DNA from 3 places in the Desulfosporosinus sp. SYSU MS00001 genome. Region 1 is predicted to be linked to each of the others. Evidence: riboswitches for the same ligand, from Rfam matches in the RefSeq annotation. Region 1 holds a riboswitch; each other region holds the start of a gene.
What was found. Region 1 has a riboswitch for cobalamin ahead of ACPUYX_RS13680 (alpha-ribazole kinase). Riboswitches for the same ligand answer to the same signal wherever they lie in the genome.
Positions count from the first base shown of each region.

Region 1 (10,031 bases):
AAAAGATGGACTTTTTGCCAAAGAAGGGGTTCAAGTTCAATTAGTTAGTTTCTCAAGCGCTGTTGAACGCGATACAGCCTTGCAGGCTGGTCAAATTGATGGCGAAGTTGCAGATCTGGTTGCAGTTGCTTTGCTAAAAAAAATTGGAACAGATGTAAAAATAGCGACAATTGGTCTTGGCGCCACCCCGCAGGAAGGGCGTTTTGCCATTTTGTCGTCACCCAAATCCAATATTCGTGACCTCCAAGGCCTAAAAGGAGCTACCTTGGGAATCTCCGAAAACTCTATTATTGATTATGTCAGTGATCAGATGCTCAAGGACAAACGTGTACAACTAAGTGATGTCAAGAAGATGTCCATTCCTAAAATGCCTGTACGTCTGGATATGCTGCTTTCCGATCAAATTAATGCCGCTTGCCTGCCAGATCCCTTGGCTTCTTTGGCTCAGGCTAAAGGAGCGCACTTAATTGCAGATGATACCTATCGCAATATATCTCAAACAGTGCTTTTGTTCCGCACGAAAAGCATTCAGGATAATCCTGAGGGTATAAAGGCTGCCGTTCGTGTCTACGGCTTAGCCGGCCAAGCTTTAAGCAATCACCCTGAGCAATACCGAAGTCTGTTTTTAGAGAAAGCTCAGGTTCCCGCCGCTATTCAACAGAGCTACAAAACACCAACTTTTTCTAAGCTGCAGTTGCCTACTCAAGAAGAAATAGATAGTGTCATGAAATGGATGGAAGACAAGAAGCTGATTCCTCAAGCGTACAGTTATAACGATTTAGTTGATAATACCCTCGTGCCTAAAGAATAAGGAGAAACACAGCCCGTGATTGAAGTGACGAATTGTAATCTTGCCTATGTTCAAGGAACAACATCGGTAAAGATTTATAGTGATTTTAACTTAACCATTGAGACTGGTGAAAGTCTTGTCCTTATCGGCCCTTCTGGCTGCGGAAAAAGTACTCTGCTCTATCTTCTCTCGGGATTATTACGACCGACGGGGGGAGAGATTACAATTGGCGGAGAACCCTTAAAAAGGACACGCCAGCAGACCGCCATGATTCTTCAAGAGTATGGCCTTTTTCCCTGGCTCAATGTTGAGCAAAACGTTCGACTTGGTTTGAAGGTACGACATCAACCTAAAAGAGTCTACCAGAGCCTGGTCGATGAAATAATTCCCAAAATGGGGCTGGCAGATGTCCGTCATCATTTTCCCAGTCAATTAAGCGGCGGACAAAAACAGAGAGTGGCTTTAGCAAGGGCCTTAACTCTTAAACCCGATCTGCTCTTGATGGACGAACCATTATCTGCCCTTGACGCCCTTACTCGTGAGCGCCTGCAGGAACTTTTACTGGAGATCTGGCAGGAAGAGAGGCTGACAACGGTTTTGGTCACTCATAGTATTGAGGAGGCTGTTTATCTAGGGAGTCGTATCTTAGTGCTTAAAAATGGACGTCCAACAGAAATAGTAGGAGAAATTCATAATCCTTTAGTTGGACAAAAGGGTTATCGGCAAACCTCCGAGTTCTTTCAAAAGGCAACCTACATCCGTTCTCTCTTAGAAGGAGGAACGGCAGAATGAAGCAAGGCCAGGATAACGTTCGAAAACAACTTTTGGGTTATTTGGGAGCCGGGTTATTTCTGCTGGCACTTTGGCAGTATGGTGCCTGGGCTCTTAAGACACCACTTTTACCAACACCAGGCGCAGCCATTAGAGCAACGCTGCGCCTATTGCACGGAGACCTCGGGGCACACCTTTGGATTAGTACTTACCGAGTTCTGGCTTCGACCTTAATTTCCCTGTGTTTGGGACTGCCCCTCGGTTTGATGATGGGATTTGAGAAGAAGATTGACCGCTTTTTGGCCCCCTTAATTTACCTTCTTTACCCAATCCCTAAAATTGTCTTTCTCCCTTTAATTCTTTTGCTTCTAGGCTTGGGAGACCAATCAAAGATTTTTCTCATTACTTTGATCGTCTTTTTTCAGATTCTTGTAACGACACGGGATGCTGTCCGTAAAATACCATCGGAAACAATTTCCTCTCTGCGTTCGCTGGGAGGCAACCGGGGGCAAATCTATCGTTATGTGCTCTTGCCTTCAAGTTTACCGGATGTTCTGACCTCACTGCGTCTCAGTATGGGAACAGCGATCGCCGTACTGTTTTTTGCCGAATCCTTTGCTACGACAAAGGGGCTGGGGTATTTTATTATGGATGCCTGGAGCCGGGCGGCACCGGATGAAATGTTTGCCGGGATCATTATGATGGCTTTCCTCGGGGTTGGCTTATTTATCATTGTTGATTTGCTGGAGACTTTTTTATGCCGTTGGCAGCATGTCAATAATCGTAACTAACTTAGAATTTGAGACGATGGGCCGAGCGTATCCACACAAATCTGCCATGTTAGGCATCATCAGTTTAGTAAACGGATAAAACCAAACCTCTCATTCTTTGAATGAGAGGCCTCTTATTATTTGAGATCTATTTCTAGCTCTTAAAATAAGAACAGACAATCCTTAATATGCTATAATTTTAGAGATCCGACATTAGTTTATCTTAAGCTTTCCCCTTAAACTGTCATCCTCTTAGCGTCAGTCAGTTATCAGTTATAAATAATGAGAGGAGATTATATGCTTCTTTTTAAAGATCTCATGTGGTTTTTTAAGCTGGAGAAAAAAAACTACATATCCGGAATAGTTGTCTTGGTCCTCGTCGCCTTTCTTAATTTATTTCCTCCTTATGTAGTTCGAGTTATTATTGATGAAATCAGCCGCGGAGTCCTAACGTCAATATCGCTGCTTCATTGGACGTTGTTGCTTATAGGGACTGGTCTGGCGGTCTATGCATTGCGTTTTTCCTGGCGTTTAATGATTTTCGGGGCGGCAAGCCGTTTAAGCAGGTTGCTGAGAAAGCAACTTTTTGATCACTTTACCCTTATGTCCCCGCAGTTTTATCAAAAGCAGCGAACCGGTGATTTAATGGCTCATGCGACCAATGACATCCAAGCCGTTGAAATGACTGCCGGCATGGGGGTATTGACTCTGGTGGATTCTTTAACGACCGGCGGATTAGTGATTTTATCAATGGCCCTATTTATCAGTTGGAAACTCACGCTGATTACGCTTTTACCCATGCCGTTAATGGCTTGGTCTACGAGTCGTTATGGGACAATGCTCCATGAGAGATTTCATCGAGCCCAAGCCGCCTTTTCCGATCTTAATGATAAAGTGCTGGAAAACATTAACGGCATGAGAGTTGTCAAAGCCTTCGGAGAAGAAGAGGCAGAATTAGATGCTTTTCGCAGCTTATCTGAGGATGTGGTAGAGAAGAACATTGCTGTTGCCAAAGTGGATGCTCTTTTTGATCCGACAATCCAGCTTATTATCGGGATTTCCTTTTTTCTGGCTCTTATTTTTGGCTCAATTGACGTAATTAACGGAAGATTAACCTTCGGACAGCTTACTCAGTTTACTATCTATTTAGGTCAATTTATCTGGCCTATGCTCGCTTTTGGCTGGTTGTTTAATATCCTTGAACGGGGCAGAGCGTCCTATGATCGAGTCGATACCTTATTAAAGATTAACCAGAAGATAAACGAAAAGGATGGAGCTCTTGACGGATTCGACAATGGTGACGTCACTTTTGAAAATGCTTCATTTACCTATCCCGGAGGAAAAACACCCATTTTGCAAAACGTTAGTGTTCAGGTACGCCAGGGCCAAACTCTGGGAATTGTCGGTAAGACCGGGAGCGGGAAAACAACGTTCTTGCGGCTTCTTCTGCGCGAATTTGACCTTAATGATGGAGATCTTCAACTAGGAGGAACTTCAGTTTATGATGTAACTCTCCAATCGTTACGCAGTAAGATCGGCTATGTACCTCAAGACCATTTCCTTTTCTCGACCACTATTGTTGAAAATATTGCCATGGGAAAACCGGAGGCCTCCTTTGCAGAAATCCAGAATGCGGCACGAATTGCCGACATTCACGAAGATATTCTGAGTTTTCCAGAGAGTTATAATACTTTGGTTGGAGACAGAGGGGTTACCCTTTCTGGCGGGCAAAAGCAGAGGATTTCCATTGCCAGAGCACTTTTGTTGGAACCGGAAATTCTTATTTTGGATGACTCTTTATCAGCTGTTGATGCGAAAACAGAAAAGTCAATTCTGGAGAGTCTGCGAAAAAAGCGGGCTCAAAAAACCACGTTTATATCGTCTCATCGTCTTAGCGCCGTCGAAGAGGCAGACCTAATCATCGTTCTTAAAGATGGACAAATCAGCGAACAAGGTTGTCATTCAGAACTGATGGCACTCAATGGCTGGTATGCCGCCACCTATCGAAGACAGCAGCTGGAATCCTTGCTTGAAGAGGGGGCGGAACATTAAGATGGTGATTCGACGCTTGCTTAACTATCTTGTCCCCCATAAAAAGGCTTTAACGGTTGCTTCGTTCCTTCTGATTCTTGCTACCTTTTCAGATGTTATCGGTCCTGTTTTGGTTAAGATTTTTCTCGATCAGCACTTAGTGCCGCGTTCTTTCAATCGAGGCGCACTAATCATCTTAGCTTCAAGTTATCTCGGCTTGAACATACTGTCGGCACTATTACACTATCGTCAATTAGTCAGTTTTAATGAAATAGCTCTTAAAATAGTCCAGCAGCTGCGAATTGATGTTTTCAGTCATGTACAACATCTGGAATTTAGGGTTTTTGACAAAACTCCGGCCGGGGCCTTAATTTCCCGCATAACTAATGATACGGAAGCCATTAAAGAGTTGTTTGTGGGGGTTTTGGCTGCTTTTGTCCAGAATGTGGTGTTTATGCTTGGCGTTTTCGTGGCTATGTTTTACTTAGATGTTCGTCTGGCCTCTTTTTGTCTGATCCTGCTTCCTATTATTATCATCCTCATGATTTCTTACCGCAAAGTCAGTACCAAGGTTTACCGAAGATTGCGCAAAGAACTTAGTCATCTCAATGCTAAACTGAATGAATCTATCCAGGGAATGTCTATTATCCAGGCAATGCGTCAGGAGAAACGCTTTCGCCAGGAATTTCAGACCATCAACAACAATTACTATCGGGAAGCAATGGCTAACATCCGTTTAGAAAGCCTGTTTGTTCGTCCGGCTGTTGATCTGATCTATACCTTGGCCTTAATCATTGTCTTAAATTATTTTGGTTTACAATCGTTGACGGGGCCAATTGAAATAGGGGTACTGTATGCTTTTATCAACTATCTGGAACGTTTCTTTGAACCTGTCAATATGATGATGCAGCGTTTGTCTCAATTTCAACAATCTTTAGTTGCTGCTGAACGGGTTTTTGAATTATTGGATGATCAACGAATCACTTCGAAGGTCACCGCGCTGGATTCACCTGCCATATGTCAAGGAAAGATCGAATTCAAAAATGTCAGTTTCTCTTATGATCAGGACGCCAAGGGAGCAATGGCCTTAAAATCAATCAGTTTCACTGCCTACCCGGGACAAACAGTCGCTTTAGTCGGGCATACGGGCAGCGGCAAGAGTACTATTGCCAATCTGCTCATGCGGTTCTATCCGGTTACTCACGGAGAAATTCTCATCGACGGAATTTCTTTATCTCAGCTCTCTGATCAGGAGCTGAGGTCAAAAGTTGGACTTGTAGCCCAAGATCCCTTTTTATTCGTTGGTACTATTTCCAGTAATATTGCTCTTTCCAGATCGGAAATTAAAGAAACAGAAGTACGAGACGCTGTTTCTTTCGTTCAAGCCGACAACTTTATTGGCAGGCTGCCCCAGGGACTTCAAGAGCCGATGGGTGAACGGGGGGCAACGTTATCCAGTGGTCAGCGTCAACTTCTCTGTTTTGCCCGGACCATTGCCGGTAATCCCAAGATTCTAGTTTTAGATGAAGCCACTGCAAACGTGGATACAGAAACAGAAGAGGCCATCCAAAACGCTTTAGGAAAGATGCGTCAGGGACGAACAACCATCGCTATTGCCCATCGGCTTTCAACGATTCAGGATGCCGATCTTATCTTAGTCCTCCACCATGGTAAAATTGTAGAGAGGGGGACTCATGCTGAACTCTTGGCTCAAGAAGGGTTGTATTACAAGATGTTTATTCTGCAGCATGGGAGCAAAGATAAAGAAGAATAATTTGAATCAAAATGGTAGATGAATTAGCAATAATTTCATCTGCCATTTTTGGCTTTGTTTTAGTCTTTTGTCCTTAAAGGAATGCCCTTTTTGTTCACCGATCGGATATGTTATTAATTCGAGTGGATCACTTCATTTTAGATATTTTTGTCACTAGGTATTATGAACCAGGCTACAAGATAGGCCAAAAAACCTGTCCCACCTACTAAGAGAAGAAGTAAAGCACCTATCCTAACAAGACTGGGATCTAAATCTAGGTATTCAGCTATTCCACCGCATACGCCGCCAAGCTGGCGATCTTGACTCGATCTATACAAACGTCTCGACATAAGATTTCCTCCTTTTCCTTATGGAGTCTCTCTAGCATAAAAAAATATAATCTCTCACTTTAATATGCATGAAGATGTAACGATGTGACAAAGACGGTGAAAGTGAAAAAATGTGATATCCGCTTTGCTGCGGGATCCCATTAAGAAAAATAAAAAAAGTCTAAGGCCTGTCTTGATAAAACTAGCCTTAGACTTTTTTATTTATGATAAAATCATGGTAAAAAATTTACTGAGTTTTATTCGGGAAGGAAGGTGGCGCAGTCTGTCATTTCAGTGGTTGTGGCATCGGGGGATTGAACTTCGATCTTCTCGGCATGGCAATGATCTCCTGTACCATAATAATGACAGGTATTAACAACACATCTAATTCCGGTATTAGGTTGAGGCATTTTCTTAACATTCATGTGGGCTATTCCTCCTTAAATTTAATTCTCTATTAGATTCTCCAGAATTAGAGTTTTAATGAATCCATATACTTGTAAGACAGTAATAAGAATATTATTGATGGTATAATTTAGCACATAGCGATTGATAGATATTTAAAGATAAGACAATTAAAGGAGGAGATTTGTTTGAGAAAAGTATTGGGAATTGTGGCTTCCCAACGAAAATTAGCCAATGGGGAAATACTAATTAAAGAAGCCGCTGCTTCTATGGGAGAGGAAGTGCAGCTGGACCTTGTAAAGTTGACAGAGTTAAAGCTGCTGCCGTGTAAAGCTTGTTATGCCTGCTTAGGCCAGGATAAGCGCTGCCCCTTGGATGATGATTTGTATTCCTTATTTGATCGGATCAAAGAAGCCGATGGAGTCATTTTTTCATCGCCCTGCTACGCTTTGGGTCCCGCAGGAATTACAAAACTTTTTGGAGACCGGATTATCGCTCTTGCTCAACAAATTGATCAGATTTGGGGCAAGCCCTGTGTAATTATCGGGACAGCTGGAATAAAAGGTTGGGAAGGGTATACCCTTTCTGCCCTTATCACTTATGCACGTTTTCTGGGGTTGAACGTTAAAGACGCCCATATGTTTATCGGTGCTCTCCCTGGTGAAGCCTTAGTTGATCCGGAGGGCAAAAAGCGAATTAAGGCACTCGGGCAATCCTTGTTCGGCAATTCTCATCAGCCGGAAACCGGACGATGTCCTACCTGTTGGTCTGATCTCTGGAAATTCCCAGCCCCCAATCACGCTCTATGTCCTTTTTGTGGCCAAGAAGCGACGATCTTGCCCTCGGATCAAGGGAATTCCTTGCATTGGGAGTTTGGTCCTTCCGGCGGCCGCTTTACAAAAGATTATTTGAAGGAACATTTCCAAGTCTGGCTGAAAGGTCAAGTGCAAGAATTTGTCAAGAGACGTAAAGAATTAGCTCTGATTAGAAATCAATATAGGAGGTAACGCTTAGCAGGAAGCGATTGTTTTCCAAAGGCTGATGATGCAATATCTTTGGCAATGTTAAAAGTAGTTTGGAAATGCAAATGGAAAATTGAACAAGTCAAATAGGAGCCGCCAATCAATTTTGGCTGCTCTTTTTTAACACTTAGTAACATTCGCAGATCTTCTTCGTTCTCAACAAAAGTGGAGGATGCATATGGAGTTTTAAAATCTCATATAGTCATGATAGATATTCTAATTATATATTTTACTTATAAGTTAAATTGACGTAGAATGATTACAGAGACCAGGAGATGAAAGAGATGCAAAATAAAGGGTTGTTTGATAAGAATTGCCAAATAACTTGCTCCTAAAAAGGAGGTGTCATCTAATGAAAAGACAATTATTAATGTACATTATGGGTTGTCCTGTATATGCTAAAGTTAAAGAATCTAATAAAACATTGAGCAATAATGCTGCGAAATAAAATGACCATGGAAAAACGCAATAGGCTTATAAATTAATCCAGAAGGGTCGTGAAAATGATGGTAAAAAATGAAATAGGTAAGAAAACTGTTGTACTTGATGTTAAGAAATCAGCAAATGGAGACATTACTCAATCTAAGGAGTATTGGTCTACTTTGGCGGTAATTAGCTAATGGGGAAATGTATTCTGCTAGTTAGAGATAATACAATGGAAATTTCGAATATGGAAAGCCCTGATATTTCACTGCCGAGATATTAGGGCTTTTTGTTAGGTCGAAGATTCAAAAAACTCTTGTAATCTGAAGCTCTATGGATTAAAATACGATTAATTAAAGACATTATAGGTGCCCTTAATAAGGGAGAATAGGGAACTGGGTGAGAATCCCAGACGGACCCACCACTGTAAACGAGGAGACTTATGCTTAAGCCACTGGGAAGCCGGGAAGGCGTATAAGTCGTTGATTCTAAGTCAGGAGACCTGCCTATAATGTAGAACATGAATCAAGGCAAAGTTCATGGTCAAAATTCTGTCTTTCAAGGCGGATTTTTGACTGTGAACTTTTTGATTGTTAAGGGAAAGGAGTTGAATAAAGAGTTGGGGTATCAGGGACGGGATATTGAAGCTGTTTTAATTAATACGGAACAATATCTTATTGCAGCTTGTGATTCCTGTGGAGCAATCGGACTGAAAGATTTCGATGTCGTTAAAGTATCTTGGCAGGTTACAGGCAGAATGACCACGAGGGTAGCCTTATTAGAAGTCTTAGCTGTGGGCGCGGAGCCTCAAATTATGACTGTTGCTATTTCTAACGAACCCGATCCAGCAGGTGATGAGCTATTAAAGGGGGTGAAAGAAGAATTAGCTTTTGCCGGTCTTACCCTTTCCATGGCCGTGAGCACTGAGAAAAACATACCAACCCAGCAGACTGGGCTTGGTATCAGCGTTATTGGTACCGTTGCCAAAGATCAGCTGCGTATTGGAACCTCACAAACCGGAGATGAAGTATATTGCTTAGGTTTGCCGAAAGTTGGCTCGGAACTTAGCAATCCTGAGGACCCGGAAATAGTACAGATCAAAGAGATAAGAAAACTCTTGGCATCTCCCGGAATCCATGACATTATTCCTGTGGGCTCAAAAGGAATTTTAATAGAAGCCCAGCAGCTTGCTTCAAACGCAAAGCGGCAATTGCAGATTAATCAATCCTGCGGTTTAGACTTGAGTAAATCCGCCGGGCCGTCGACATGTCTCGTTTTCTCGGCATCTTCAGCTATGACAAAAGATTATATTTCTTCGAACCAAAATCAATTAACGATGGTTAAAATTGGTGAGCTGACATAAGTGCAAAAGAAATATGAACGCTATGTCAAGGGACATGAGGTATTAGAACATATCAATAAAGAATAAAAGGCAAAAACACAAAACATGAAATATTTTATATTTTATTCATTCATGAACTGTTTCGGTTCACAGAGTAGGATGGAAATTGTTTTTCATAAAAGAGTAAAAGTGTAAAAAGTCTAAAGTCTAAAGTCTAAAGTCTAAAGAAGTATAAAGAAATATAGGGAGGAAAAACTCGATGAGTCAATTTAACGCAGAAACTAAGGACGTCAAGCTGTCCGCCTGGAATGTCAAACGGCTCTCTATTATGGCTATTTTTCTGGCCTTGAGTTATGTGGGGGCACTGATTAAGATTCCCAGTCCGGTGGGAACCA
Region 1 is NZ_JBNFTW010000007.1:75,414-85,444, forward strand. Features, by position in the region: gene ACPUYX_RS13640 (ABC transporter substrate-binding protein) at 1-811, shown strand, start outside; gene ACPUYX_RS13645 (ABC transporter ATP-binding protein) at 827-1,582, shown strand; gene ACPUYX_RS13650 (ABC transporter permease) at 1,579-2,352, shown strand; gene ACPUYX_RS13655 (ABC transporter transmembrane domain-containing protein) at 2,629-4,383, shown strand; gene ACPUYX_RS13660 (ABC transporter ATP-binding protein) at 4,385-6,136, shown strand; gene ACPUYX_RS13665 (PspC domain-containing protein) at 6,274-6,465, opposite strand; gene ACPUYX_RS13670 (DUF1540 domain-containing protein) at 6,702-6,869, opposite strand; gene ACPUYX_RS13675 (flavodoxin family protein) at 7,038-7,856, shown strand; cobalamin riboswitch at 8,644-8,818, shown strand; gene ACPUYX_RS13680 (alpha-ribazole kinase) at 8,872-9,657, shown strand; gene ACPUYX_RS13685 (ECF transporter S component) at 9,896-10,031, shown strand, end outside.

Region 2 (10,031 bases), on a different contig from region 1:
TAAATCTGAGCCAGACTTAATAATTGAAATAGCCGAGAAGATTTCAGACTGGTCTGTGATGGCCTTGTTGGAGAAGGTCAAGAAATACATAATGGTGAAGAAGCAGGTATTGCAGGAAAGATGCAATTAAAAAGCAGGAAGTAAACATGGATGGTAGTTTGTCCACCAAAGCTAGAGAATGTTTTTAAAGATATATGTCGAGTTAAAACTTTTGATAAATTGGATTTGAATGTTTCTCTACGTTCTCATTTGGCAGATGATGTTTCCGAATGGGTGGCCAGCCTACTTGATGAAACATAGAGGAAGCAAATAATATTAGTATAAAATTCTTGGCCTACAAGTCTCTTAAAAGACTAGACGGATATCCGGTAAGCAGGGTGCCTGTGACGATTTTGTTATTGGAGAACTTTAATAGTCTAACAGTGGCTTGTACTCACTTGTGGCGCGGTACTCGAACAAGCCGGACCAGCAAGAAGTGCCGAACCCCAATGTCGGAGCATAAAGCTGGGCATACGTGAGTGTAAAATGAGTGTTGTCTCGGCCGAGAGCGAAACGGTCTCTATCTGCCGTAGCGATGATAAGGCAGGGCGACCCGATATGCTCTATGAGCGGATATCTTTAGGCACAGGTTAATCCATTTTTGAGTTTTTCGCTTCTGGTCACTTTTTGGTACTTCTTCCAACTCCCATACTGGGAAAGACTCCGGCGTTTTCCGGACATCCGACATTCGTGTAATTTTGAAGATTCAATATGTATGTTTTTGCTATTTCCGGTGGCAATACAGTTATATGGAAACAAAGTATGTTTTTATGCTTGAGTTGATTAGATCTTCAGACAAACAGGAGGAATAATATATACTGTACATAAATTATCCCCTACTACTTAGTCTGATTTATAGTTGGAGTTTTCCTTAATTTAAAGGAAAAGTTTCTGTTATTAATAAAAGCCATTAATAACATATCAACATTCTATCGACAGGGGATATATGTAATGATAACCTTTTATTAGTTAAAGTGGATTGGCGTTCACTTTAACCTCCTTGTTGGGCTCCTGTAGCGATACGGGGGTTTCTTCTTTTGCATAATAACGAGTCTCAGATACAATGGTGATAACAAAGTAATCAGGTCCATTAGAATTACATAAACACTATACAAACTCTTTTCTTCTTGTTATAATAATTATAGTTAAATATTGGAATGAGTGATTCTTTCCTGAGGGGAAGGAATTGAAAAGGGAAGTCAGTTAAAGCTGACGCGGTGCCCGCCACTGTAAAAGGGAGCCAATTCACAAATGTCACTGGATATCGATCCGGGAAGACGTGAGTTGATGATGATCTTAAGCCAGGAGACCTGCTTATTCCGAAGTTGAACTACCTACGGGATGTTAGGGAGGTGTATACCTGTGTTTTTGGTAATTTTACCTGATACCGGTTGAGCTAGAAACCCTTCTGTTGGTAGAAGGGTTTTTTTAGTTGGAGGGTAATTCGAACAAGCAGGAGTCTATTAAGAATAAGGAAGAGGTCTTTTTAAAAGTTAGGGGAGGATTCAATTATGAATATAAGGGAAAAGAAAATAGTTAGCCTATTTGCGGTCTTTGCAGGGTTATTCGGAATAACTCCGGCTGCTTATGCAATGCATATTATGGAAGGATACCTTCCACCCAAATACTGTATCGCATGGGGACTCATCTGTCTGCCATTTCTGGCAGCAGGTTATTTTGCCATCAAGAAACAAGCTGCACAGAATCGTAAATCCATGACCTTGCTAGCAATGGCTGGTGCCTTCGTTTTCGTCTTATCTTCTTTAAAGATTCCATCAGTTACAGGAAGCTGTTCACATATGACAGGTACAGGACTTGCTGCAATTTTATTTGGACCATTTGCAGTAAGCATTTTGGGTATTATTGTACTTATTTTTCAAGCAATTCTACTGGCGCATGGCGGACTTACCACGCTGGGTGCAAACACTTTCTCCATGGCAATTGCTGGCCCGATTATATCCTATGTTATTTATATGTCGTGTAAAAAACTAAAGGTCAATAATAATGCTAGGATTTTTCTAGCAGCTTCAATTGGAGATTTATTTACGTATTGTATTACCAGTTTTGAGCTGGCACTTGCCTATCCGTCATCGAACGGCGGTGTTGTTGCCTCTGCTCTTAAGTTTCTCGGTGTATTTGCACCGACCCAGGTGCCGTTGGCAATTATTGAGGGTATTTTGACAGTTGTTATTGTGATTGGTCTTGAGACGTATGCAAAATCAGAATTGATAGGTATCGGATATATGGACGGAGGTGTTGAATAATGTCGAAATCGAAAAAAACAGTTATCATTTTATCATTAATTGCACTACTGATCGCAGTTGTTCCTCTGTTTATGTTAAAAGGAGCAGAGTTTGGTGGTTCTGATGACGCCGGAAGCAAAATAGTTGCAGAAATTACAGGAACCGACTACAAGCCGTGGGTTGAACCGGTTATGAATCGATTAATTGGTGGAGAATTACCGGGCGAAGTAGAAAGTCTATTGTTCTGTGTACAGACCGGTATCGGCGTGGGAGTTGTGTTCTTCTTCCTCGGCAGATTTGTTGAAAGAAGTAAATGGGAAAAAGAAACAGGCAAAAAATTAGGTTAGGGGGTTGTTTTTCTGAAACATGGGGGGGAATTCGAAATTGATTTTTATTCCTATGCTTCGAAAATCAGAAAATGGAATGCCACGTTTAAGGTTTTATTTGCAGTATTATTAATGAGTCTGTGCATTGGACTGAATAATCCCTATGTATCTGCTGCAGTTATCCTTGGAATGGCATATTTGATCGTGATGAAGGGAGGTCTTTCATTACACGAATATCTTTCGGTATTGGCGATTCCAATTTCCTTTATTCTCCTGGCAACTCTGACAATTGCCGTTGATTTTGCCTGGAAGCCAATAGGACAATATAATTTACATCTTGGCCTTTTCTATGTTTTTACCTCCCTGGAGAAGCTCAAAGAGGCAATTTTCATGATCCTAAAAGTGTTTGCTGCAGTTAGTGCATTACAGATGATGACATTATCAACACCATCTTCAGAAATTATCTCTGTTATGAGGAAAGCACATATTCCGAAACTTATAATTGAACTGATGAACATGATTTATCGTTATATTTTTATTATTTTAGATGTTCACTCCAAAATGAAGAATTCTGCAAACTCACGACTGGGGTTTTGCGATTTCAAGACATCATTGCATACCTTCGGAGGGATTGCCAGTAATATGCTTGTTATTTCTTTGAAAAAGGCAAATGGATATTATGATGCGATGGCAGCTCGATGTTATGATGGTGAAATGATATTTTTGGAGGAAGACAAAAAGATAGACATTATCCAGTTAATATCGGCAGCAGTATTTATTGCCATTTTGTTTTTGATCTGGGGATTTACTAAATAGATTTCTTCGCCGCTAAAGGTACCATCAAAGAGTGAACTCGTTCAGCTAAAACTGAACATCGGAGCTTCGGTGACGAAAGTGTTCTGCGGACACTTTCGCCGAAAGCGCCAAGCCCATAACAAATGCTATCGCGCTGAAGGATGGACTCTAACACCACCGAAGCGAACGGGGGTCACTCCCACTTGAAGTGGGGGTCTCACGATTAGATGAAAACTGGTGCGCAGCAAACACTTCCTTTTGAGGAAGATCTGGAGTTTCTTGACACTATTTAATCATATGAGGAGAGTCTATGAAAGAACCAATTTTAAGTATCCGCGATTTATATTATATCTATGGAAACGGACAAGCAGCATTAGACGGGGTCAGTATTGATATTAATGAAGGTGAGAAAATTGCAGTTATCGGTTCAAATGGAGCCGGAAAATCTACATTTTTCCTGAATGTCAATGGTGTTCTAACGCCGAAAAATGGAGAAATTCGTTATAAGGGCACTATTATTAATAAAATGAATCTAAAAGAACTGAGGAAAACTATTGGAATTGTTTTTCAGGATGCAGATAATCAGATTATTGCTTCAACGGTCAGGGCGGAAGTAGGGTTCGGACCAATGAATTTAAAACTTCCTAAAGAGGAAGTCATAAGAAGGGTCGATGAAGCCCTGACTTATATGAATATCCTAGATTTTAAAGATCGTCCGCCTCACTATTTAAGTGGTGGGGAAAAGAAAAAGGTCACTATTGCTGACATTATTGCCATGAAGTCAGAAATCATTATTTTTGATGAACCAACGGCTGCGTTAGACCCGTTAAATGCCAAGATGTTGGAAGAGATTTTATCCAAATTGAGTATGGAAGGGAAAACAATTTTGATTTCTACACATGATGTGGATTTTGCTTACCGATGGGCACAAAGAGTTCTTGTTTTTTGTCAGGGAAAGATCATTGCGGACGGAACACCACTGGAAATATTCCAAGAAGAAGCAGTTTTAAAGAAGGCAAATTTAAAGCAGCCGATGATGTTAGGTGTGTATGAATCGCTGGTGGAGGAGCATCTTCTTGCCGATGGAAAAATATTTCCAAAAAGTATCCAGGAGTTTCGAGAAATGCTCCAGAAGATGCGTAAAAGTAACTAATTTCATAGTCAGCATAACGACAGTTCCAGTTAAGGGAGACTTCGGATAAATACCAAGGTCTCTTTTTACGTTATAAGGCACATCAAGGCCATACAATTACCGTAATAATTAGCGGTTTGCGTTTGTTAAGACAAAGTCGAGTAGAATTGACATAATACTTAAATTTAGAAAGGAATTAGTTTGTATGAATGCAATCATACTATTTGTTCTTGCTGGTTTGTTTTCTTGGTAGAATCATACTTGTTATATACGGTATCATCCCTACTTTACAAAGGTTTCCGAACTTCGGGAGAGTTTATGCTGCTTATGGAGGGGTATTCATATTTTTAGCTGTTTTATGGGGGTGGATCATTGATAAAAAAGTACTTGATCGGTGGGATTGGATAGGTACAGTAATTTGTTTAGTGGGTTATCAATAATGCTTTGGACACCCCGTCATTAGATTTTGCTGGTTTGACTTATATAGAATACTTCTAAGCAACGTTCTTTATAGCCTTGTTTCTAAATTGCATTCCGGTTGTGATTTCGTTAAATATAATGGATATCGTCAGAAAGTCCGGTGACAAAATCGATTCTCAGAAACTTGGAGCGGCTTTAGGCTGCGAAGTTGTGGAAACCGCCGCAATTATAAAGGTGAAGGTTCCATATACTTTTCTTTACGCTGTATATGTTGTTCCGTCCGTTACCTAAACAAAAAGCAGTTCTGAGCCGGGCAGTAGGTGCTGAGGCATAGATTTATTTTCCAATACAATCCCCATTTGCTTAAGAAGGTTTTTTTTATGAATTTGCCTACAATACTTATCAGTTTTTTCCTAGTTGCTCTTTTTGCTCTGGCCGTCCGCTGCGTTATAAGAAAAGGAACCTGCGGTGGATGTGGCCAAAAAGGCTCCTGCAGTCATTGCAGTCACAGTTAAGACGATGAAGGTTTCCGATTACCAGGAGAGGTTGATGCTAATCTTTCATAAGTGTTTATAGAGAAGGGACAGAATTATGCGTTCACGAGACAAAAGTTCAATCCCAGTAATAGGTTCATCGATTAGTAAGGGTTTAACTTTCTGTGCCAGACATGGAATTACATGCAAACTGGCTTGCTGACCTTTGGACAAGTTGGAATTCGATGAACTTGAAGACGCATACTAGCCTTGCCTGATCATGTCTGCTGTGTAGAACTGTAAGAAAGGTCCCCCCGATTTTCCGTTACTGGAAATCGGGGGGACCTTTTGGGGATGCTATTTGTTCCACCGCTTAACTAAAGCAGTTAATGAAGAGATATATATTTATTTAACTCAACACTTGTGTTGTCGGAGTGTTTAGCAGCAAATACACAGATTAAAGAAGCAATAATCCCCAGGATAGTTATTCCTGCGAAGCCTACATGAAATGAAAGTATCTGGGCTTTAGCAAGAGTATGGTGTACAAGAGAGTAATCACTGAAAGCACCGTCATAGAGAGTCCCTGCGATGGCTACTCCCATACTCATACCTAAGGATCTGGACATATTCAATATTCCTCCGGCAACGCCTGCGTGCTCAGGCGGAATGCTCCCCATTACCGAACTATTATTAGGAGGCGTGAATATTCCAATTCCTGCGCCTACTAAAACCAATCCCAAGAGATAGACATAAGCAGCAGTATTATTTGATAATAGGATTAATACAATTGCGCCCAACGAAGAAATAATCATACCGCTGCTCGTCAATAGTTTAGTTCCCATATGGTCAGCAAGTGCTCCGGAAAAGGGTGACATAATAAACATCGCCAGAGAGACTACCGTCATTATAAGACCGACCAGGAATGGAGACAGTTGTAATATCCATTCCAGATAAAACGGCATCAAAAATAGTACACCAAACATTAGCGAATAAGAAAGTAATCCAGTAATATTTCCGCTTGTAAACGTTCTGTTTTTAAATAAGTGAAAATCAATCATAGGATTTTTGCATTTTTTCTCCCTAAGGATAAAAAGAGAAAAAAATATAATACTTACAAGAGACTCCACTAAAATTTCGGGGGATAACCAACCGACTTTATAACCGTTTTTAAAAATCAGAACCAATAAGATCAAAAATGGTGTGAAAAGCAGGGCGCCTAAATAGTCGAACCGGGAGGAATGAAGATTAGGCTGATCCTTTGGTAAGATAAAACTTGCTGTGATTGTACCGATTATCGCAATAGGAATATTAATATAAAAGATTAAACGCCAACCAAAACTTCCAATTATTAAGCCGCCAACTGTAGGCCCTATAGATAGACCAATAGCTTGAGCTGCCCCTTGGATGCCAATAGCTTTACCTCGGCTTGTTGAGGGAACAACTGAAGTGATAATTGCAATTGAGTTCGCCTGTAACATGGCTGCGCCCAGAGCTTGCAACACTCTGGATCCTATTAGCAAGGGCATGGTTGAAACGACTCCGCATAATCCTGAGCCGAAACCAAAAATTACAAAACCAACGGTGTAGAACTTTTTTCTTCCTATCCTATCTGATAAACTGCCTAATAAGGTAAGCAGAGATGTTAACGCTAAAAGATAAGCAATTGAAACCCATTCAACGCTGTTCATACTTACCGCAAAACTTTTACTTAAAGTAGGCATAGCAACATTGATGATACTTGCGTCCAAGGCAGCCATAAATGCACCAATACACACTGTACCTACTACGAACCAATAATAGCCTTTTCTATGATGTAATGATGCATTCGTACTCATTATTGTCACTCCTTAAAGTTCAAATAGCTGCATTGTTTAAATTTAAAATAAGATTGTTTAGGGGCCATTCTGAAATGGGTACCTTTGTAAATCAATGAAATATTTGTATAGAGCATTATTATGCTCTTCTCAATAACATATTTTAATAGCATTAACCTTGAAATTAATTCGGTCAACTTGTTAATACCAGTGAATAATATAAGTATAAATTTAAACAACTCGAAAATCAAGGAGATCAAGGTCTAAAAACATAGAAAATTGTAGAATGTTATTACATATGTTTTAATATTTGGTAATAGATAGGAATACCCGTATTTTGACTTAGAGATATTAGGCATATGATTGCCTAAATAAAGAAAAGTGACCATTAAATATAATAATAGCACTTTGCTGCAGTGTCCATTTGATCGAAGATCATTATCTTTGATGGCGCAAGTGCCATTCACCTTGGTGCAGGGGCATCCTTTTTTAGATTCAGCCATTGGACACATTCTTTAATCCTTGCCAAAACACTACCAGTGATTAATGGCTGTTTAAAATGACCTTGCTTTTCCAAAGACGTTAGATTAAACATTATTACGAAATAGAATTGACAAATCATAGTAATATTAGCTTTTACTATTTGTGAATTTTGTGTTATACTTTAGCGGAATAGTGAAAAGAGGTTCATTTATGCAACATCTTAAAGATGAAGTTCGAAACAGAATAATCATGGAGGCAATGAAAGAATTTCAAGATAGGGGGTTTTTACATGCGTCAATGAGAACTATAGCTAATAATGCCGGGGTAGCTATAGGCAATGTCTACAGATACTTTAAAAACAAGGAAGATCTGTTCAATGAAATAGTAGAGCCGGTATATCAATGCTTTTTAGGAATGGAAGTACATAAGCAAGAGATATATTCGTTTGAAGAAATTGTTGATTCCATTATGGAAGTTATGAAAGAGTATAAAATCCAGTTATTAATTATGGTGGATAAAAGCAAAGGAACAAAGTATGCGAGTTTCAAGGAAGAAATAACTAAGTTCGCAGAAAAAAGTCTAAGAGAAAGTTTATGGCCTGAATTGCAAAAAAAAGGAATTGAAGTTAAAGATCCTTTTATTTTTTATATTATTGCTTCAACGTTTATCGAAGGTTTATTTTTAATATTACGAAAAGCTGAGGAGGAAGTGGCAACACGATACTTGATTCATCAGCTGATGATTCTGTTTTTTAATAACCTGGATAAACGTTTTGAGTAGTTTTTATAAGTTATTAAATAGGGGCATTTTCAGGGAATAAATGAAATTTAGCACATTCTTTATGACAAATAAGTAGGGCGAGGCAATTTGTTGAGTACTTAACCTAGTAGTCAGATTATTTAGTTTGCCTATTTTGGAAGAGAGCGTAAACTTGTCAGTTACTAAATTTGAAATGAATAAGGAAGAAAAAAATGAATTTAACAGAGATATCGGTTAAAAAACCAGCGGCGATGTGGATGGTCGTCGTATTATTAGTGGCGTTAGGAATAATTGGTTATACCAATATGGGCGCCAATTTACTGCCTTCGATGAATATTCCGGTTATATCTGTCACAACAACGTACAGCGGTGCAAATGCTGAGGACATCAGGAAAGATATTATCAAGCCGATTGAAGATGCTGTCTCAGGCATAAGCGGGGTAGACACAATAAATTCCACGGCTAAAGAGGGATATGGAACTGTCACAGTTACTTTTAAAATGTCTGCGGACATGAATACTGCTTATTTGGATGTCCAAAAAGCTATTGATGGTATTTCCAATACACTCCCGGCAAATGCCGATAAACCTGTTTTATTTAAGATGGACACCAACGCAATTCCAATCTTGCTGCTTTCTGTCAAAGGAGATAAGGTTGGTAGTGACGAGCTTTATAATGAATCAGATATCATCAAGCAGAAAATAGAGAAAATCCCGGGAGTAGGTAATGTTACGATCAGCGGCGGAGAAAAGAAAGAGTTAATGATTAAACTCGATAAATCCGCTGTGGAATATTATGGCATAACCGTTAACACGTTAATCAACAAATTAAATTCCGTAAATATAAACATTCCTGGCGGAGAGCTAAAACAGGATAATGTTGATCAATCAGTCAGAGTTATTGGGCAATTTCAGAATATCGAGGATGCCCAAAATTTGATGGTTCCTACGGCAAATGGAGGAACCGTACGTCTGGGCAATATTGCCCAAATTAGTCTTGAAGAACCGGAAGCGACGTCATTGGCACGGTTCAACGGACAGAAAACAATGACAATAATTGTAGGCAAACAAAGTGATGCCAATGTCGTTGAAGTAGCTAATAGTGTAAAAAATGAATTAGAGACCATTAAAAAGACCATTCCCGCAGGTATACAGATGGATACCGCCTTTGACACGACTACATTTATTACAGACTCATTAACGGAGGTAAAACACAACCTTATTGAAGGGATTATCGTTACGGCTTTGGTGTTGTTTGCGTTTTTCCGCAGTTTCAGATCGTCCCTGGTAGTTCTGGTTGCCATACCGACATCCCTGATTGCTACCTTTTTCATGATGTATAAGCTTAATTTTACATTGAATATGATGTCTTTAATGGGGTTATCTCTAGTTGTCGGTACCCTGGTTGATGATTCTATCGTTGTAATCGAAAGTATTCAAAGACATCTGACGATGGGTAAAGGGCTGGTTCGAGCAGCAATTGATGGCCGAATGGAAGTTGGAATGGCTGCCATAGCTATCAGTCTCTGTGATATTGTTATTTTTGCT
Region 2 is NZ_JBNFTW010000013.1:1,197-11,227, forward strand. Features, by position in the region: cobalamin riboswitch at 1,182-1,371, shown strand; gene ACPUYX_RS18520 (energy-coupling factor ABC transporter permease) at 1,551-2,303, shown strand; gene ACPUYX_RS18525 (energy-coupling factor ABC transporter substrate-binding protein) at 2,303-2,629, shown strand; gene cbiQ (cobalt ECF transporter T component CbiQ) at 2,642-3,424, shown strand; gene ACPUYX_RS18535 (energy-coupling factor ABC transporter ATP-binding protein) at 3,714-4,556, shown strand; partial or broken gene ACPUYX_RS18540 (YnfA family protein) at 4,781-4,998, shown strand; gene ACPUYX_RS18545 (hypothetical protein) at 5,094-5,246, shown strand; gene ACPUYX_RS18550 (MFS transporter) at 5,815-7,263, opposite strand; gene ACPUYX_RS18555 (TetR/AcrR family transcriptional regulator) at 7,936-8,505, shown strand; gene ACPUYX_RS18560 (efflux RND transporter permease subunit) at 8,697-10,031, shown strand, end outside.
Region 2: linked by a shared signal. The riboswitch ahead of ACPUYX_RS18520 (energy-coupling factor ABC transporter permease) and the one ahead of ACPUYX_RS13680 (alpha-ribazole kinase) in region 1 are both predicted to bind cobalamin.

Region 3 (10,031 bases), on a different contig from region 1:
GTTATGCACGAGGAGAGATTGATTCCACTGAATTCCAAAGCAGAAAACAAGATCTGGAAAGCCGTTAGTAGCGGGTTAGTATTACCATTATCATGGCACTAAACAAGAAACCGTTTAACAAAAAGAAGACTCATATAACAAATCGGCCTGCTGATGGACAATCATTGGCAGACCGATTTGTTATTCTGTCAGAAATGATAACTTTTGAGAAACAGAGCTTTCTTTACAGATTCAAAAGTTGTGATTAATATGTTTGCTGAGCTCTTAGCTGGGAAGTTTTTGATCCAGCCAATTAAGAAGCTCTTGAGGGCTGTTTACGGTTAAACCATTATTGGTTTTGGCTTTTCTGACCAGAACAATATCTAAACCAAGCTCTAAAGCTGCTGAGATCTTTGTGTCTGTTCCTCCGGCAAGACCGCTGTCTCGTGTAAGAACAATATCCGCGCCGTAAAACTTAAAAAGGGCTTTATTAATTTCTTTGGAAAATGGACCTTGCATAGCTACAATATCCCGGGGATGCAAACCAGCTTCCCGACATTTTTGCACTAAATGTCCTTCGGGTAAAATTCTCGCCACGAGACGCACTGATTGGGCAAAAGAACTAGTGGTAATTGTTTGAAGCTGGTGGCTGCCTGTCGTAATAAAGACGGTAATTGTATGGCCTTTTTGCTTGCGCAAGGTATTAATACGTTGTTCAAGCAGGGCCAGTGCTTCTTCCCAATCATAGACAGGAAAAATTAAGGGGCTGGAGGGAACTTTAGTTTCTGGTCGCTCTAAGCGGATAAAAGGAATGTTCAGTTCCTCGCACCAGCGTCGCAAAGAACTGAATTTAGTACTCATAGAAGGGTGACTGGCATCAACAACTAATGCAGGATGAGACGGTAAGGGAGTTTCTTCAGACCAGTATTGTCTCTGAATAACATCAATGTTTCTAGCCGTTAACTGCGTATTCAATTCACGTGCTGCTGGAGATTCCCCCAAAAGAACAATCATGTTTGTTAACCTCCGTTAGTGAGCAATAGCTTGAAGGGGCAATTAGTTCAGGCAATTTTCCAAATCCATGACCTTCCATACGATATAAGAAACTGCCCAAGTAATAACGAAAAGGCTGACAAGTATGTAGCCGATAGAACCAAAGTTGAGACTTTGGACCCAGACCCAAAAATTGCTATGGTAACCCAGCTTGGTTGACAGTATTTGCGCGAGTTCAATAATCCCAATAACTAGGGCGGCAATAACCGATAAACCTGTAACCGAAAGATTATAATAAATTTTACGCAGAGGGGTAGAAAATGCCCAATGATATGCTGTCGTCATAAAAACCCCGTCTGCTGTATCCATCAAACTCATGCCTGCTGCAAATATAACAGGCAAAGAAAGAATTGCTGTCATGGGCATGCCTTTAGTACCGAGTGTAGCAGAAATGGCGAGTAATGCAACTTCCGAAGCTGTATCAAAACTAAGCCCGAAGAGAAAGCCTAAAGGATAAACATGCCAACTTTTATTTATAAATCGATAGAGAGGTTTAAAAAAACGGGTTACGAATCCTCGATTCAATAAGAGTTCATCAAGGTTTTCTTCATCAAATTCGCCTTGACGCATTTTCTTAAAAAAGCCAAAGATATCAAACCAAATGTAAAGGTTAAACAACCCTATAAGCAAAAGAAATCCTCCGGCAACTGCGGTCCCTATTATGCTGGCGAAATTTTGTATTTGAGGGATGTTTTGTTGTGCCCAATGCATAGAAACAGCAGTAATAATGGACATGATACAGACAACGGTTGAATGACCAATCGAGAAGAAAAAACCGACTCCCATAGGGTCTTTTTCTTGTTGGATCATTTTGCGCACTGTATTGTCAATAGCTGCAATATGATCCGCATCAAAGGCATGACGCAGGCCTAAGGTATAAGCGAGAAAAGCAAATCCCAGTAACTGAGGAAATTGTTTTAAATTTAACAACAGCATGATTATGCCCAGAAAATGTATACCGGTGACAGAAACACCATAAGGAAGCCAGCGATGACGATTCCAAATACCTTTGGCGGAGTTATTCATAGGCCCTCTCTCCTAACCCGTGAAGTAATTATGATCTCAGACAAAACCAAAAGCCCTTCTGCTAAGAGAAGGGCTTAAAGATAATACAAATATATACCCCCTAACATTCCCGTAGGCAGTTTGGCTTAAGAATAAGCAGGTCTCCTGGCTCAAGATCATTATCAACTCACGTCTTCCCAGGTTTGTCCCAGTGACATTGTGTGAATTGATTCCCTTTTACAGTGGCGGGCACCGCGTCAGCTTTTAACTGACTTTCCTTTTCAATCCTTTTCCCTCAGGAAGGGATCACTTGTTCTTAACTATTTAGTTTATTCTAATAATAACATGAATGAAGTGATTTTGTACAGTAAGTTCATTAAATGTAAACCATGTGTTATAGTTATAAAATCGGGGGTGGAAGTGTTCAAATGTTTAATCCATTTTTCATCTTAATAGGAATTGTTTTTTTTCTTGTCTATGGAGGGATTAATTATTATATCGGCCTGCGTGGCTGGCAGGCTTTATTTAGTTATATTCCCTTTATTCCTTTTAAAGCCTATTGGTTTGTCTTTGCGCTGATTTCATTGTCCTATTTAATTGCCCGCTTTCTGCAAAAATTTCTGCCTCAGGGGCTTTACGAAGGCTTAAATCTAATTGGGGCCTATTGGATGGCCTTTATGTTTTACTTTTTATTAATCATTGCTGCCATAGATCTCTTGCGTTTAGTAAACCATATTTTTCATCTTATTCCTCTGAAGGAAAGCCTAAATCCTGCTTTTGGATTGGCAATCTTCGTTCTTGTGCTGGGAATTGTAGGCTTCGGAGCCTGGAATGCGCGAAACCCGCGGATAAATCATTATGATATTACAATAGCCAAACAGGCGGGATCTCTAAAACAATTGCATGTTGTGATGGTATCGGACATTCATCTCGGAACGATTATCCATAATAGTTATCTGACCAAGATGGTTGGAATGATCAATCAATTGCATCCTGACCTGGTATTGTTTGCTGGAGACGTATTTGACGAGAATGTTGAAGCGGTTAATAAGCAGGAAATGACGGAGGCCTTCGAAAAACTAAAAGCCCAGTACGGGGCCTTTGCGGTGTTGGGCAATCATGAGTATATTGGAGGAAATGCTGAAGAAGCTGCCAAATATTTGGATGCAGCCGGTGTAAGAGTATTGAAGGACAGCAGTCAGGAAATTGATGGAAGTTTCTATTTAGTTGGAAGGGATGATCGATCCGGATCTCGCTATAATGGGGTTCAGAGAAAATCTCTGCAAACCTTGCTCCAGGGAGTTAATCATTCTCTGCCTATTATTGTTATGGATCATCAACCATTACAATTGGAGGAACCAGTTCAGCAAGGGGTTGATCTACAGCTGTCAGGTCATACTCATGCAGGACAGTTGTTTCCGATTCGCTTAATTACCCGTCGAATTTTTGAAGACGATTGGGGCTACCTTAAAAAAGGAAACTTTCAACTCATCGTTTCCTCAGGATATGGAACCTGGGGTCCGCCGATTAGGTTGGGAAATACACCCGAAATTGTAGATATCACGATTAAGTTTAAGTAGTCCGGTCGTTAAAAATAATAGCGCATATAGTTAGGTGGTGTTGCTATATGGAAAGTTTGCCCTGTAAAGAGTGTAGGGGATTATGCTGTGGTCCTGTTCCCATCACAATACAAGATCTTAGGTCCATAAAAACAGCTCTTAAGTTAATGCCTGAGGTAAGACGATCTGAGCTAAAAAAGCAAAAGCGTTATTTTGGAACTTGCATTTTCTATGATCTGGATAAGGATATTTGCGGTATTCATAAAGCGAGGCCTTCCATATGCCGTGCCTTTGGACATTATAAGAATTTAATTTGTTTTAGAAAGCCGGAAGCTTCTAAAGATTTAAACTGGGTTGTTACTGAAGATCCTATCGGTATTTTGTCGGTGGATTTTACCTGGAAGGACTTTGATTTACTGCTGAATTAGGCAGCGGCTATCTTTTGAACGAAGTTTCTCGGCAAGATGACCGATTTCTCTGAAAAGGAGGCAGACGATGGCTAGGGATGGCAGAAGCTTAGCGGAGGATGTCGCGGAAGACATTCTGGCAATGATTACTATCGACAAAAAATTTTCAATAGGGGATAAGCTTCCCAATGAGAATGAGCTTGCGGGTAAATTACAAGTGAGTCGTACGACACTGCGAGAAGCTATTCGCATCTTAATCGCTCATAATGTCTTGGAAATCCAGCGTGGTAAGGGAACTTATGTCAAAGATAACCTGGATTTAAATAAGGCTTATGGATTAAAGGAGCTTTCCGCATTTAAACCAGATATCCAAGATCTCTACGAAATGCGGCTTATTTTTGAACCGCAATCGGCTTATTATGCTGCAAAACGTGCGACTGATAAAGAACTTGAGCGAATTTTGTATTATGGCAAGTTAGAAGAAGAACTGATCATAAAAAAAGAAGATCGAACTGAAGTTGAACAGGCCTTTCATCAGGCCATTGCTAAAGCGACCCATAATGAGTTTATGAATCAACTGATGCCGGTTCTTTACCAAGCTATCAACAAAGGGGTCCCTTTGTCGGATACCAATGAAGAAATGGTTCGCAATACGCTAAATGATCATCGCATGATTATGGAATTTTTAGCAGCTCGTGATGCTGAGGGAGCCAAAACTGCTATGAAGCTGCATATTATTCATGCCATGAGAGGTTTTGGATTTGTTGAAGATTAAACTTATTTTCGAATTTGTACTTTGAGATTTATCCAATCGTAAGACTCCCACTTCAAGTGGGAGTTGTTCTCATACCTTGCTTTGTTGGGGGTAGAGACCATTCTTCAGCGCGATAGCATTAGGCGATTTCAGAGTAAGTGTCCACAAGAAACTTTCGTCACCGCAACTCTGATGTTTAACTCTAGTTGAACGAGTTTACTTAAGGTTAGACAAAAAGAATTTTTGAGTAGTATTATTTCATCAATAGACATTAGACATCACGCAAGATATAATGATGTTAAACAACCTAAAAGAGAGAGGTGTTCAAAATGAATAGTGATGCAGTAACAACGACTGTGCCTCATCGGGCCTTGTTTCATGCCCTAGGTTTGACTAATGAGGAAATGGAAAGGCCGCTAATTGGTATTGTCAGTTCGAAGAATGATATCGTTCCGGGGCATATGAATCTGGACAAGATTGTAGATGCTGTAAAGCTGGGTGTCGCTATGGCCGGAGGTACTCCTCTGGTTTTCCCGGCAATTGCTGTCTGCGATGGGCTTGCCATGGGACACCAAGGAATGAAGTACTCCCTTGTCACTCGAGAATTAATCGCTGATTCTACTGAAGCGATGACCCTGGCTCATGCCTTTGATGCTTTGGTTATGGTTCCAAACTGTGATAAGAACGTTCCCGGGTTATTAATGGCTGCAGCTCGGTTGAATATACCGACTATCTTTGTCAGCGGCGGGCCAATGTTGGCAGGAATTGTTGATGGGCAGAAAACAAGTTTTTCAAGCGTTTCGGAAGCCGTTAGTGAATTTCAAGCAGGGAAAATTTCCAAGGAAAAATTACTGGAATATGAAAATAAAGCTTGCCCGACTTGTGGCTCTTGTTCCGGAATGTATACCGCTAACAGCATGAACTGTTTAACAGAAGTATTGGGGATGGGACTTCGTGGCAATGGGACGATCCCGGCGGTTTATTCTGAGAGGATTCAGCTTGCAAAATATGCCGGGATGCAGATTATGGAGCTCCTAAAAAGGAATATTCGGCCGAGAGACATTATGACCGAAGATGCTTTTAGAAATGCCCTGACCCTCGATATGGCTCTGGGCTGCAGTACGAATAGTATGCTGCATCTTCCGGCCATTGCCCATGAATGCGGCATTAAATTAAACGTAGATATCGCTAATGAAATTAGTGACCGAACTCCGAATCTCTGCCATCTTGCACCTGCCGGGCATACCTACATTGAAGAACTTCATGAGGCGGGCGGCATTTATGCGGTAATGAATGAAGTTAACAAACTCGGCTTGCTCAAAACGGATTTGATCACCTGTACAGGTAAGACTGTTGGCGAGAATATTGATGGCTGCATAAACAAGAATACAGAGGTCATCAGGCCCGCTGAAAATCCCTATAGCAAGACAGGAGGGATTGCTGTCTTAAAAGGTAACCTGGCTCCGGATTCTTGTGTTGTCAAACGTTCCGCAGTGGCTCCTGATATGTTGAAACATGAAGGGCCGGCTAAAGTGTTTGATTGCGAAGAGGACGCAATGCTCGCCATTACAACGGGTAAGATTGTTGCCGGCGATGTGGTTGTCATTCGTTACGAGGGACCGAAGGGTGGCCCGGGAATGCGGGAAATGTTAAATCCCACCTCTGCTATTATGGGAAGTGGACTTGGCGAAAGTGTTGCTTTGATTACGGATGGACGTTTCAGTGGTGCAACGCGAGGGGCAGCTATCGGTCACGTATCTCCTGAAGCGGCAGTTGGAGGGAATATCGCTTTAATCGAGGACGGAGACATTATCCAAATTGACATTATGGCCAATAAAATTAACGTCAACCTGAGTGAGGATGAACTGGCAAAGCGCAGAGCGAAATGGGTGCCGAGACAACCCAAAATCACGACCGGATTCCTGGCTCGTTATGCCGGAATGGTTACTTCCGGCAACAGAGGCGCGGTTTTAGAACTTCCTAAGCAATAAGCACAAATAAAGGCAAAGCAACCAGCAGATCGCCTTAAGCGACTTGTTGGTTGCTTTTTAATACCCTTTTACAACGTTAATTAGACAGGGGTCAGGCATATTTTGTCAAGCTTTTTTGTTAGTCAGCAGAATCAGCAATAAACAGAGATAATATGCGTTCTTTTATGGCTCTGAGTTCTAGGTTTTCCAGAGAGCGTGGATAAGGAAAAGGCAAAGAAATGACGTCCCCGACTCTGCCTGGATTTGAATGCATGATTATGATTTTCTGGCCGAGAGTTAACGCTTCATCCACATCATGGGTAACGTGGATACAAGTCTTCTGAGTTCTTTGCCACAAATGAAGGAAGTCTGTCTGGAGTTTAGTGCGAGTCAGGGCATCGAGGGCTGAGAAGGGTTCGTCTAAGAGTAAGATCGCGGGATCTACTGCCAGGGCGCGGGCAATAGCGGCCCTTTGAGCCATACCGCCCGATAATTGGCTGGGCCAAGCTTTGGCAAACCCCTTAAGTCCAACCATTTCCATGAGGTCAGCAACAGTTTTATATTCTGATTCCCTAGACATACGCCCTCTTATGCCGAAGGCAATATTCGCCTCTAAGGTCAGCCAAGGAAATAGGCGGGGTTCTTGGAACACCATTCCTCGTTCCCTTCCCGTATCCTTAAGATCCTGGCCATTAAGAATGATCTCTCCTGAAGTTTGTTTTTCCAGCCCAGCGATGATCCTGAGAAGGGTTGTTTTTCCACAGCCGCTTTTGCCAATAATGCAAATCAGTTCACCGGAGGTAACTTCAAAGCTAAGGTCCCTTAAGGCCCGGATTCGTTTGGAACCTATTGTATAATCCTTGCTGATTTCTTTGAGTTTTAGAAAGGCTGCCATTTGGGTACCTCTCGTCTCTCTTGCGTATCCCGCCAGGGTAAGAGCGTCTTTTCCAGACGTAAAAATACAAAATCCAAAAATAGGCCGGTGACCCCAATCATCAAGACTCCCGCAAGCATTAGATCGGGTTGAGCTAATTCTCGTCCTTCCTGAATGAGGTAACCAATTCCCTTGGAGGCCCCAAGAAGTTCTGCAGCAACCAATGAACGCCAGCAAAAGCTCAGACCAAGTCTCATTCCTACAAAGACAGAAGGAGCAGCAGAGGGGAGATAGACTCTGACAATAATTTGCCAGGGTGAGAGACCGAAGGTTGAAGCTACCTCTTTCAGTTTAGAGTCTGTGTTGGAAATACCGTGCATAGTGTTCAAAAATATGGGAAAGAAACCGGAATAGGTGATGATGGAGATTTTAGATGTTTCATCAATCCCTAACCAAAGAATGAACATGGGTATCCAGGCGATAGCAGGAATCTGCTGCAAGAAGTTTAAGAAGGGAGATAAGTAATCTTGGGCTCTAGGTATCAGACCTAACAAGAAGCCTAAGGGAAGGGCAAGACAAAACGCCAGACCAAAACCGCAGCCAACGCGGTAGAGACTAGCGCTTAAATGGTTTAACAACGTCCCATTATGGGCAAGGGCAAAAAGCTGGTCCATAATTCCGGAGGGAGGGGGAAGAAGGTAACTATTGAGCCAGCCCATCTGACTGAATAATTCCCAAACAAGAACAAGGACAAAGGGGAGCAGCAAGGCCCTAATTGTTTTTTTTAAGACGTCAGTCATAGCAAATCGGTCTCCTCTGGATGAAGGGAATGAAGATTCATCACTTGGCGGGCAGGAAGTTTGGATCTACTAAATCATTAACAAGTTTATTGAGATCAACATTCTGTTTAATCATTCCTTGGCTCTGCAAAAATTCTGCGGATTTTAACAAATCGCTTTTTACTTGATCAAGACTCATGGCGAAGGAAAATTCAGGGTATAGAGCCTTCACAGCCGGGAGGCCCATTTTGTTTTCACTGGCGGCAAGTGCCAAGGCATCGCTAAGATGGGATTGGGTCCAATCAAGCGAGGATTGATGGATGGCTAAATAGCGTTTAACAATATCTGGATAGGATGCTGCAAAATCACTGCGTACGGCAATAACGGATAAGCCTGGGATTAAGCCTTCGGCAGAGATTAATTTCTTTGCCTTGCCGGCCGCAACAGCCTTGGTGAGCAGGGGTTCCGGAAGTATGGTGGCATCGACCTGACCTGAGGCTAATGCAGCCGCTCCCGCAGTAGAATCCATGTCGACAATTTCCAGATCTTCAGCAGTTAAGTTTGCCTGCGCCAGGGCTCTAATTAACATCTCATGCAGCATGGTTCCTTTTTGCAGAGCAATTTTTTTCCCTTTGAGGTCTTGAATTGTCTTAATGTTTTCCTGAGGGTTGACAACAAGACTGATTCCTTTGGGAAAGCGGGAATAGGCGGAAATAATTTTAAGGTCATTCCCGTGAGCTTTTGCTAAAATTACCGAGACATAGTTGAGACTATTGGCGAAATCAAGAGACTTGGAGGCCAGGGCTTCCAGTTGATTGCTCGGGTCGGAAAGATCGTGCCACTGAAACTTAATGCCGTCTTTAGAAAACTCTTGTTCAAAAAGCTGTTTATTCTTGGCGACAATAGATGGAACGTTAATAGGCCGACTGACATACGAGGCATTGATTACTTGGGGCTTTTTCGCGGTGGTACTGCTTGTCGTTTGTTTCGCAGCGGAACAGCCGCTGAGAATTGTTGCGCTTACAAGAAAGAGAAAGCTTAAGAGAATTATAACTATGGATTTAGACCGAACCGTAGTAATCACCATCCTACTTCGTTGTTTTATGCCTTTGTTCTTAAAGGCACTAGTTCAATAATAGCATTAATTCATCGATAATCCAGATAAAATTTGGATAAATATCTATATTTAGGGGTATTTTAGTCTTATCGTCCTTGGCTCAGAGACACTCCGCCAATCCATACTGCGGGGGTAGCATGATGAGCTGCAGTTTGGCGATAGGCTCGTCTGCGTTAACTTCAGGTGGGGTAGAGTCCTCCTTCGACGCTAAGTATTCCTTTTGGGAAAGGCGGCTCGGCAATAATGTCCACTGGACATTATTGTATCTGAAGCCCCGATGTTCAGCTTTAGCTGAACGAGTTCACTTACTATTAAAATTTTGAGATTGACAAAGTCAAAACTTATGATACGATATAATAAAAAATAAGTGAGTAATCACTCATTAATAAAAACCTTAACAAACTTTTTTAAATTTCAACAAAAGGAGTAATAAGCAGCAGATATGAGCAAAAATCAAAGAGTTCGCAGCAAAAAAACTGTAGAAGAAAGGCGGCAGGATATTTTAGAAGCGGCCCTCAAAGTGTTTTCGGAAAA
Region 3 is NZ_JBNFTW010000008.1:75,403-85,433, reverse strand. Features, by position in the region: gene ACPUYX_RS14895 (SHOCT domain-containing protein) at 1-68, shown strand, start outside; gene ACPUYX_RS14890 (precorrin-6A/cobalt-precorrin-6A reductase) at 265-993, opposite strand; gene ACPUYX_RS14885 (HoxN/HupN/NixA family nickel/cobalt transporter) at 1,036-2,058, opposite strand; cobalamin riboswitch at 2,176-2,366, opposite strand; gene ACPUYX_RS14880 (metallophosphoesterase) at 2,466-3,617, shown strand; gene ACPUYX_RS14875 (YkgJ family cysteine cluster protein) at 3,665-4,024, shown strand; gene ACPUYX_RS14870 (FadR/GntR family transcriptional regulator) at 4,092-4,778, shown strand; gene ilvD (dihydroxy-acid dehydratase) at 5,087-6,748, shown strand; gene ACPUYX_RS14860 (ABC transporter ATP-binding protein) at 6,867-7,622, opposite strand; gene ACPUYX_RS14855 (ABC transporter permease) at 7,607-8,401, opposite strand; gene ACPUYX_RS14850 (ABC transporter substrate-binding protein) at 8,442-9,467, opposite strand; gene ACPUYX_RS14845 (TetR family transcriptional regulator) at 9,940-10,031, shown strand, end outside.
Region 3: linked by a shared signal. The riboswitch ahead of ACPUYX_RS14885 (HoxN/HupN/NixA family nickel/cobalt transporter) and the one ahead of ACPUYX_RS13680 (alpha-ribazole kinase) in region 1 are both predicted to bind cobalamin.